3 regions of the Vibrio nomapromontoriensis genome follow, and region 2 is predicted to be linked to each of the others. Evidence: predicted binding sites of a transcription regulator. Region 2 holds the regulator's gene; each other region holds the start of a gene.

Region 1 (3,286 bases), on a different contig from region 2:
GTCTATTTGTGGTCCTGCCGCGACTAATGCTTGACCTTCCGAGTTATCAGTATACTTCTCAAAGTTATTCACAAAACGTTTCGCGAGGTCTTCCGCTTTGCTTTCCCATTGTAGTGGGTCAACATATGTATCGCGTGGGTCTAAAATGCCAGAATCGACGCCAGGTAACGAAGTCGGAACTTCTAGGTTAAACACTGGGATTGTCGTAGTTTCCGCATTTTCAATTGAACCATCTAAGATAGCATCAATGATACCGCGAGTATCTTGGATTGAAATACGTTTACCAGAACCGTTCCAGCCAGTATTCACTAGATAAGCTTCAGCGCCAGCGGCTTCCATACGTTTAACTAACACTTCTGCGTATTTAGTTGGGTGCAGTGTTAGGAAAGCGGCACCGAAACATGCAGAGAATGTTGGTGTTGGTTCAGTAATACCTCGCTCTGTACCGGCTAGTTTAGCAGTAAAGCCCGATAGGAAGTGATACTTAGTTTGCTCTGGAGTTAGCTTTGAAACGGGTGGAAGCACGCCAAATGCATCAGCGGATAGGAAAATAACTTTATTCGCATGACCACCTTTAGAAACGGGTTTTACAATGTTGTCGATATGATGGATAGGGTAAGAAACACGGGTATTCTCGGTTTTCGAACCATCATCAAAGTCGATAGAACCGTCATTGCGAACCGTTACGTTTTCTAGCAGAGCATCACGGCGAATCGCGTTATAGATATCTGGCTCAGCTTCTTTGGATAGATTGATCGTTTTCGCGTAGCAGCCACCCTCGAAGTTGAAGATGCCATCATCATCCCAACCATGTTCGTCGTCACCAATCAGCTGACGTTTTGGATCGGTAGACAGTGTTGTTTTACCTGTACCGGATAGACCAAAGAATACAGCGACGTCTTCATCTTCGCCTTTGTTAGCAGAGCAGTGCATGGATGCGATGCCTTTAAGCGGTAAGAAGTAGTTCATCATTGCGAACATGCCTTTCTTCATTTCGCCGCCGTACCAAGTGCCACCAATAAGCTGCATTTTTTCTGTCAGGTTGAAGACGGTGAAGTTTTCTGAATTCAGACCTTGCTCCTGCCATTTTTGGTTGGTGCACTTAGCACCATTCATTACCACAAAGTCAGCTTCGAACGTTGCAAGTTCTTCATCGCTTGGGCGAATAAACATGTTCTTAACGAAGTGTGCCTGCCATGCTACTTCTGTGATAACACGGATACATAAGCGAGTGTCAGGGTTGGTACCGCAGTAGCCGTCAATAACAAACAAGCGTTTGTTAGATAGCTGCCCAGTGACCAGTGTTTTTAACTCATCCCAGACATCGGCAGAAATTGCTTTGTTGTCATTTTTTCCTTGATCAGACCACCACATCGTGTCACGAGTCGTGTCATCGCGAACAATGAACTTATCTTTAGGGGAGCGACCTGTAAAGATGCCTGTATCAACGGCAACTGCGCCTAATTCAGTGACGACACCTTTTTCGTAACCTTGTAGGGTGTCTAATGTTTCTTCGGTGAAAAGTTGCTCATAGCTAGGATTGCGAACAATCTCAGTAGAGCCAGTGATGCCATATTGAGTTAGATCGAGTTGTGCAGCCTTATTAATGTCCATAACGGTCATAGGTGCTCCTTATTGGATTTTTGTAGGGATTTTAAAATTGTTATAATTTGTTTTTTATTTTGAACTCCATGCTAGCAACGGAAACCCGATAAAACAGGGATGCAGTTCAAAAATTACTCATCATATCGTGACGGTTTTAAGTGTTTGGTCACATATTAAATCGCGGTGGTTTATTCTAGGGCAAACCTTTGCGTTAGGGTAAATGTAACATAAGTGATAACAGGATAGTGATACGTTCCGTCTGGAAATGTTGTGTTATCGTTAAATTTTTCATAAAAAAAAGCCAGTTCAGATAGAACTGGCTTGTGTAACATATTTCTAACACCGAAATTAGTGTAGAGTCGGTTTCTCACCTTGCTCATCTTTTTGAGCAAATAACTCTTTTATGTCGCCATCATCAAATGAGTAAGTGCTACCACAGTAGTCACAATGTAGTGCTACCGACCCTTCTTGCGCTAAAATTTCATAGACTTCATCTTGGGCAATAGTGGCAATAGCGTCTGCACTGCGTTCACGTGAACAGCCACAGAAAAATTCGACTTCTTTTGGTTCGAACAATTGAACCTTGTCTTGGTTGTAAAGACGGTACAATAGGTCATTGGCTTCTAAGGTGAACAGCTCTTCATTTTTTACAGTGTTTGTTAATTGCTCTAAGTGTTCAAAGTCTTCAGGTGAGCCAGTGCCATCAGGCATGACTTGTAATAGCATTCCTGCCGCCTTAGCTTGACCATCCTGAATGCCTGTGCGGATCCAAAGACGAGTTTTGAGTTGCTCTGAACGCTCAAAGTAACCTTCTAACACCTCTGACAAATTAGCGCCTTCTAGACCCACTACGCCTTGGTAACGCTCACCTTTATCTGGAGTGATCGTGATAACAAGATAGCCTTTACCAAGCATGTCGTGAATCGAGGCGTCATCGGCAATTTGACCTTCCCAGCGTGCCACACCACGTAGTTTTTGGTTATGGTCACCATTGATTACCGCCAAAGAGACTGGACCATCACCTTGCAGTTGCATGGTAATTGAGCCTTCAAACTTTAACGTCGCGGTGAGTAGGCTAGTTGAAACAAGAAGCTCTCCAAGCAGGCTTTGCAGTGCTGCAGGGTATTCTTTGCTAGAAATAATCTCTTGATAAGCCGTATCGAGCTGTACCAATTCTCCTCGTACAGATAGCTCTTCAAAAAGGTAGCGGTTTAATGTGTTATTAGCCATTTAAGGAAGCTCCAGCTTATTGGTGTTTAAACTTAATGATATTGCGACGCTGTTTTTTGTCAGGACGACGCTCTGGACTTGGGTTGTGTGCATTCAGTTTGCGCTGCAAAGCGAATTCTTCTCGCTTAGCGATACTCTCTTTCGTTTCAGAATAAAGAGTCTGGGCTTCCGGTGCTCCTCTACGCTGATCTGAAATACGTTCAATCATCACCGTTTTTTCTTCGTTGCCTTGACGGAGGGTTATTACGGCGTTCAGCTCTACAATTTTACTGGGTTTTGAACGTTGTCCATTGTAGTGGACTTTCCCACCGTCGACCATATTACGGGCAACACTGCGTGTTTTGTAAAAGCGAGCGGCCCACAACCATTTGTCGAGGCGAACGGCATTATTTTCTGAACTCATCTCGATTCCTGCTTTCTAACCCGCATTATAGTGTAAGACACTAAATAC
Region 2 (3,286 bases):
CTTGTCAATACTATCGGTACGTCCGGTCACCAATATAATGCCTATGTCAGATTGGCTGCGTAGCTCTCGAGTTAGCATGAGCCCATCTTCACCTGGCAAATTAATATCGAGCATAACAAGATCGACACTGGATGATTGCAGTACTTGGCGCATCTCTTCACCACTTTCTGCTTCGCTCACCAAATAGCCTTCACTCTCAAAGTAACCAGACAATTTGCTACGTGTAACGACATCATCTTCAACTACTAATACGTGATAACTCATATGCACCGTTTCTTAAATTTGTTATGACCAAGGCCATTCTATTCATAATTAGTCACAATTCTAGCCGACATTAAGGCAATTTGTCGAAAGTCGTGTTTTTTTTGATTCAAGACAAGAACTATTCCTCCTCAACATATGCAACCATACTAAATAGCTTAATAACTAAATGGCACCTCGTTCATTCGAACTCTCCATCATCACATTCATTTATCTTCACAAATTCCTATATTTTTTCACTAATTGCCTTACTGCTGTTCATTTTTATTGGCTAAAATGATAGTAAGACTTTTGGAGAAGATAAAATGCAAGAAATCAAAGCATTTAACGAACAACGTGCAGAAATTTATTGGTGGCTATCCAGCTTATTTGCCAAAGAACTAACAAAAGAAGAGCTAGAGAAGTATCACAGTGTTGAAATCCGCGCTTTCCTCGCTGGGTTGGGGGAGAATGCGTCATTAAGCGCTTCTATCGCCAATTTTATCGACGCACTCAATCGTTTACAAACACGCGAAGATGCTCAACTGGAGCTCTCTGCTGACTTTTGCGATTTGTTCTTGAAAACCGATAAGCATGGCGCACTCCCATACGCATCAATGTATATAGGCAAGTCAGGCTTACTAAATGACACCCCAGCACACGATATGGCGGCGCTCCTCAAACAGCACAATATTGGCGTGTCAGATAACCTAAATGAGCCGGCAGATCACTTAGCGATTGAGTTAGACTTTCTTGGCAACCTCATCATTCGTTCCAATGAACTGGAATCTGATGCGCACATCAATAACGCTTTACTTGAACAAGCTGACTTTATTGAACAACACCTCATGACGTGGTTACCTCAATTTGATCGTCGATGTAAAGAATTTGATGAATTCGGTTTTTATGCAGCTGTTGCACAACTACTCGTTGCATTCTGTCAGCTTGACCTTACATACTTACGCGTAGAGTAGGTAAAGTAGTTAAGCGCCCAGTCCCTAACGCGACAATAATCAGTAAGCCAAATATAAATTTGGCTTTTATAGACAAAATTGTCGGTTCAGACATTGCTAGGGTCTGCCACTAAGACTACAATTCGCCGTTTAAAATGCGAAAGCCAGGCTTTAGTACGATGTGGTTTCCACTTAAATGTACTGATTGGAAACCGCCATTTCACAAAGTGTATTTGTGTCCGGTACGCATTCGTTACAACAAAGCGCTTATTTTTCATAAATAATGCTTCATGATCGCAACGGCTTTTATGCAATTAAAAACACAAAAGCCGTTACTAACAGGATAAAGCTATGGCAACAATTAAAGACGTCGCCCGCCTAGCTGGCGTTTCTACTACCACCGTATCTCACGTCATCAACAAAACGCGTTTTGTTGCCGAGGCCACACAAGAAAAAGTTAATGCTGCAGTCGAAGAGCTCAATTACGCGCCAAGTGCTGTCGCAAGAAGCTTAAAGTGCAACTCTACGAAGACCATTGGTATGCTGGTGACTCAATCCACTAACCTGTTTTTCTCTGAGGTGATTGACGGTGTTGAGAGTTATTGCTATCGACAAGGTTATACCTTGATACTGTGTAATACAGGTGGCGTGTATGAAAAGCAACGCGACTACATTCGCATGTTGGCAGAGAAGCGTGTTGATGGCATTTTAGTCATGTGCTCAGACCTAACTGAAGAGCTTCTCACGATGCTTGACCGTCACTCTGATATCCCTAAAGTCATTATGGACTGGGGCCCAGAAAGTTCGCAAGCAGACAAGATCATCGATAACTCGGAAGAAGGTGGCTACTTAGCGACAAAATACCTTATTGAGAAAGGGCATACAGACATCGCCTGCTTAAGTGGTCATTTAGAAAAAGCTGTTTGCCAAGAACGCATTGTCGGTTATCAACGCGCTTTAACAGAAGCAGGCTTAACGATGAAAGAAGACCGTATTTTTGAAGGTAACTTCGAATGCGATACTGCCGTCATCGCCGCCAATCGCATTGCCGCTATGGAAGACCGACCAAGCGCCGTTTTTTGTTTTAACGATACCATGGCGTTAGGCCTAATGAGTCGCTTACAACAGCTTGGATTAAACGTCCCTGGTGATATATCTGTAATCGGCTACGACAATATCGAGCTGGCTGAGTACTTTTCACCACCATTGACCACCGTTCACCAACCAAAACGTCGTGTTGGTAAGAATGCATTTGAGATTCTACTCGAACGAATCAAAGATAAAGGTCATGACAAACGCATATTCGAGATGCACCCAGAGATAATTGAACGAAGCTCTGTCAAAGACATGACAAAATAATGACAAAGGCGCTCTATTGAGCGCTTTTTTTTGATCTTCTTCCAATAAATTTCAATCTGTATTGTTACTTTGTGCTACTTCACAAGCACAAATACCCCTCTAATTTTTGAAGCAATATCACACTTCAACTAATAACCCATGCATATTAATGGTTTTTTTCTTTATGCTATTTGAGTCACGCACAGGGCAAACCATCTGAAAAGGTGGGACGCAAAGCCTCCGGCCTAAACCACATTTGGTAGGTAGCGGGGTTACCGATGGCAAAGGTGTCAAATCCTGTTATTGACCTAACAAGAAACTGACACCTGTTTGCTATACTCTCGGACCTGATTTTGGTGACACAATCAATAACACCGAGAAAAGATAAGCATGGACAATCCAGTATTAAAAAATTCAATGCAATTGTTCGCTCAACTAGGAAAAGTAAAATCTCGCTCCATGTTCGGTGGATTTGGGATCTTTGTTGACGAAACAATGTTTGCATTAGCAGTGAACAACAAATTACATATCCGAACTAACCCCAAAACAGTCGCGTCTTTTAAGCAATTAGGCTATACGCCTTACGTGTATAAAAAACGTGGATTCCCTGTTGTTACTAAATACTTTGCACTTCCAGAAGATTGTTGGGACGACACTGACGTTATATTGTCATACGCTCGCGCAGCCTTGGATTTTGCCAAAGACGAAAAAGTAAAACAATCCGATACTAAACCTAACCGATTAAAAGATCTGCC
Region 3 (3,286 bases), on a different contig from region 2:
CTCGGGGCGGTAGATTTTTTGAAACGTGCCCATCGTGCTGATTGTGCTGATGAGTTCAAGATTGGTGTAATCATTCAATAAATCACCAAAGAAATAAAAAGCAAAAGGGGCAACACTGTTCGATGGCATGAAATAGCGAACCTGTAATCCCATTTTTTTAAAATATTGCTCCGTTAACGACGTATCATTTGGCTCATATTCAAACCCTAGCACTGGATGTTGATTCTCCGTGCGGTAATAGGTCTTGTTGTCAGAAACACTCAGACATATTACTGGTGGCTTATTAAAGTTTTCTTGATAAGTTGGGGAGTTGACGAAATGCTTAAATAACTTTCCGTGTAACTCACCAAAGTTATCAGGAACACTAAATTGTGGTTGATCTTTATTATGGTTAAGGAGTAAGACGCTAAAGTCATAATCTCGCACATAGGAGGAGAAGTTGTTTCCTACTATTCCTTCACTGCGCTCATTCGTTTTATGGTCGATAATATTTGTTTTTAAAACTTCAATTGAAGGAAATGCTTGGCCCGTACCTTCAATATCTAAATCAACCGAAATGATCTCTAGTTCAATAGAGTAACGCTCCGCGCTAGGGTTGTCCCAGCTAGCTAAGGCATTGAAACTGTTGTTAATCATCTTTAACGCGTTACGTAAGTTTTCTTGTCGGTTACGGCCCCTCGCTAGATTAGCAAAGTTGGTTGTGATACGAGTGTTGTCAGAAGGCTGATAGTTTTCATCGAGACAAGTACTCTTAATCGTAAAATCAAACTGTGTATTTTCTGTGCTTATCATGATTTATTGTCCCAAATTAGTGTCTAAAATTAATGTTTTTTCGTCTCGGATAGTTTTAATGAAAGCGTGCTATGACCGGAATGACATTAATGTGATGCTGTATTGAAATTGTTGCTTAAGTAATTTATACGGATATTAACGGGTGATGAAAAATGCTTTTACTTCACATTCAATATGAATAATTTTCATGATGAATACTGTTTGAAACTATTTTGTTTTGAAATTAGTATTGTTCGTCGGTTATATGTTTTCTTAAATAAAATATACCTCATTTTTGTGTGGTTTATTTTTGCATACTTATTATTACATTAATTAAAGAGATAAACGGATGAGTGAAATGCTGTTGTTAGTAATGTACTGCTTACTTCTAGGAAGTGGTGTTGGCTTTTTAGCTGGGCTGTTAGGCATAGGAGGAGGGCTGATTATAGTGCCAGTGCTGAGTAGTATTTTATTTCACTTCAACATTTTGCCTTCTGAGCAAGTTGTCGTCGCGGCGATTGCCACCTCCTTGGCGTCAATATTGTTTACGTCTACCTCTTCAGCGATCGCTCATCATAAAAACGGCAACGTACCCTGGGAGCTGGCGCCATGGGTTATGGTGGGAGTGGCATTAGGTGCGCTGATCAGTGGCTTTTTAGCCACGCTTTTGCCAGAGCAAGTCGTTCGCTTAGTGTTTGCGGTAAGCGTTGTCCTTATCGCGATAAAGATGTTTTTGAGCAGCAAAAGTCATAAGACGAAACAAAGAAAAATACCTAATAAAGGTGTGCTAACGCTCCTTACCACAATCACGGGTGGTCTATCTGCCATGATTGGAATAGGGGGAGGGGCGTTGTTGGTGCCTCTGTTGACGTTTTTTTCGGTCGACATGAAAAAGGCAATAGGCTGTGCGTCTGCATGTGGAATTGTTATTGCGCTATTCGGGTCTATCGGGTACATCACTACAGGTAGCCGTGACTTAGCATTAGCAGATGGATTTGTAGGGTTTGTGTATTTACCTGCGCTACTGGGCATCGTATGTACATCTTGGTTTACTGCGCCATTAGGCGCCAAAGCAACCCATTACCTACCAGTATCGACAATTAAAAAGATCTTTGCTGGGCTGTTGTTAGTCATTGCTGTGAATATGGCGGCGAGTTAAGTGCGCCGTAATATCCGTGAAGGTGTAGCTTGAATGATATGCCTGTGACAACGCCGTTGTGTTTATGAAAGAACGCGTTAGCAGGTTAATTTTTGCCACACTTGGGTCATGTTATCCTGCTTTTTCCTATCAAAGATGAAACCTTCGATTCTACCTATTGCGCAAGCAAACGTTTACGTGTATTTTCTCGCCACTTAAATTTTTACTAACATTTTGTTGGGTCGCTATTGAACGGCTGAGACCCAATAGAAACGAGGAATAGGCATGACCGAGATTACATCAACTGCAACGGGTAGTTGGCTCAATAATTTCTTTTTGATTTCACAACGTGGAAGTAACGTTCGTCAAGAGGTTGTTGCAGGTCTTACGACATTTTTGGCGATGGTATATTCGGTTATTGTTGTCCCTAGCATGCTGGGTGTGGCGGGTTTTGACCAAGGTTCTGTTTTTATCGCCACGTGTTTGGTGGCGGCGTTTGGTTCAATGTTGATGGGGTTTTGGGCCAACCTACCCATGGCCATTGGTTGTGCCATCTCATTAACGGCGTTTACCGCTTTTAGCTTAGTGTTGGGGCAGGGCGTTTCAATACCGGTTGCATTGGGTGCGGTATTCTTAATGGGGGTTATTTTTACCGCCATTACCGTTACGGGCGTGCGCCAGTGGATTCTAACTAACCTTCCTGAAGGGATTGCTCACGGTACGGGTATTGGTATTGGTTTATTTCTTTTATTGATCGCCGCGAGCGGTGTAGGTCTTGTCATCAAAAACCCGGTAGAAGGATTACCAGTCACGTTAGGTGAGTTCACTTCGTTTCCAGTGATCATGTCCATGCTGGGTCTTGCCGCTATTTTTGGACTTGAAAAGCGTCAGGTTCCTGGTGGCATTCTCTTTGTTATAGTTGCGATTTCTGTCTTTGGTCTGATTTTTGATCCTGCTGTGCAATATCAGGGATTTTTCGCGTTACCTAGCATTGGTGGTGAGGGCTCTCTGATGGGGACGATGGACATCATGGGGGCGCTCAATCCAATCGTTTTACCGAGCGTATTAGCCTTAGTCATGACCGCTATTTTTGATGCCACTGGCACTATTCGAGCAGTAGCGGGTCAAGCCAATCTACTTGATAAAGACGGCAATATTATTGATGGCGGTAAAGCACTAACCTCAGATTCTGTGTCGAGTATCGTTTCTGGTGCGGTGGGTGGTGCACCTGCCGCCGTTTACATTGAATCAGCAGCGGGTACTGCGGCTGGTGGTAAAACCGGTCTTACCGCTGTAGTGGTGGGTGTGCTGTTCCTGTTTCTATTATTCTTAGCGCCAATTAGTTATTTAGTGCCTGCATACGCAACAGCACCAGCG

The links. The regulator PurR, encoded in region 2, represses purine synthesis genes. The targets are predictions, from matches to a motif close to TNANGNAAACGTTTNCNTNA.
Region 1: a site for PurR is predicted at 1,800-1,819, ahead of pckA (phosphoenolpyruvate carboxykinase (ATP)). Genes of this name have one in related genera too.
Region 3: a site for PurR is predicted at 2,092-2,111, ahead of L4D05_RS19705 (NCS2 family permease). Genes of this name have one in related genera too.

What each region holds. Positions count from the first base shown of each region.
Region 1 is NZ_JAKJSS010000013.1:187,159-190,444, reverse strand. Features, by position in the region: gene pckA (phosphoenolpyruvate carboxykinase (ATP)) at 1-1,623, opposite strand, end outside; gene hslO (Hsp33 family molecular chaperone HslO) at 1,954-2,835, opposite strand; gene hslR (ribosome-associated heat shock protein Hsp15) at 2,852-3,238, opposite strand.
Region 2 is NZ_JAKJSS010000020.1:18,982-22,267, reverse strand. Features, by position in the region: gene torR (two-component system response regulator TorR) at 1-264, opposite strand, end outside; gene torD (molecular chaperone TorD) at 567-1,214, shown strand; gene purR (HTH-type transcriptional repressor PurR) at 1,545-2,552, shown strand; cyclic di-GMP riboswitch class I at 2,728-2,811, shown strand; gene L4D05_RS21655 (TfoX/Sxy family DNA transformation protein) at 2,922-3,286, shown strand, end outside.
Region 3 is NZ_JAKJSS010000016.1:100,404-103,689, forward strand. Features, by position in the region: gene L4D05_RS19695 (DUF1852 domain-containing protein) at 1-792, opposite strand, end outside; gene L4D05_RS19700 (sulfite exporter TauE/SafE family protein) at 1,121-1,930, shown strand; gene L4D05_RS19705 (NCS2 family permease) at 2,195-3,286, shown strand, end outside.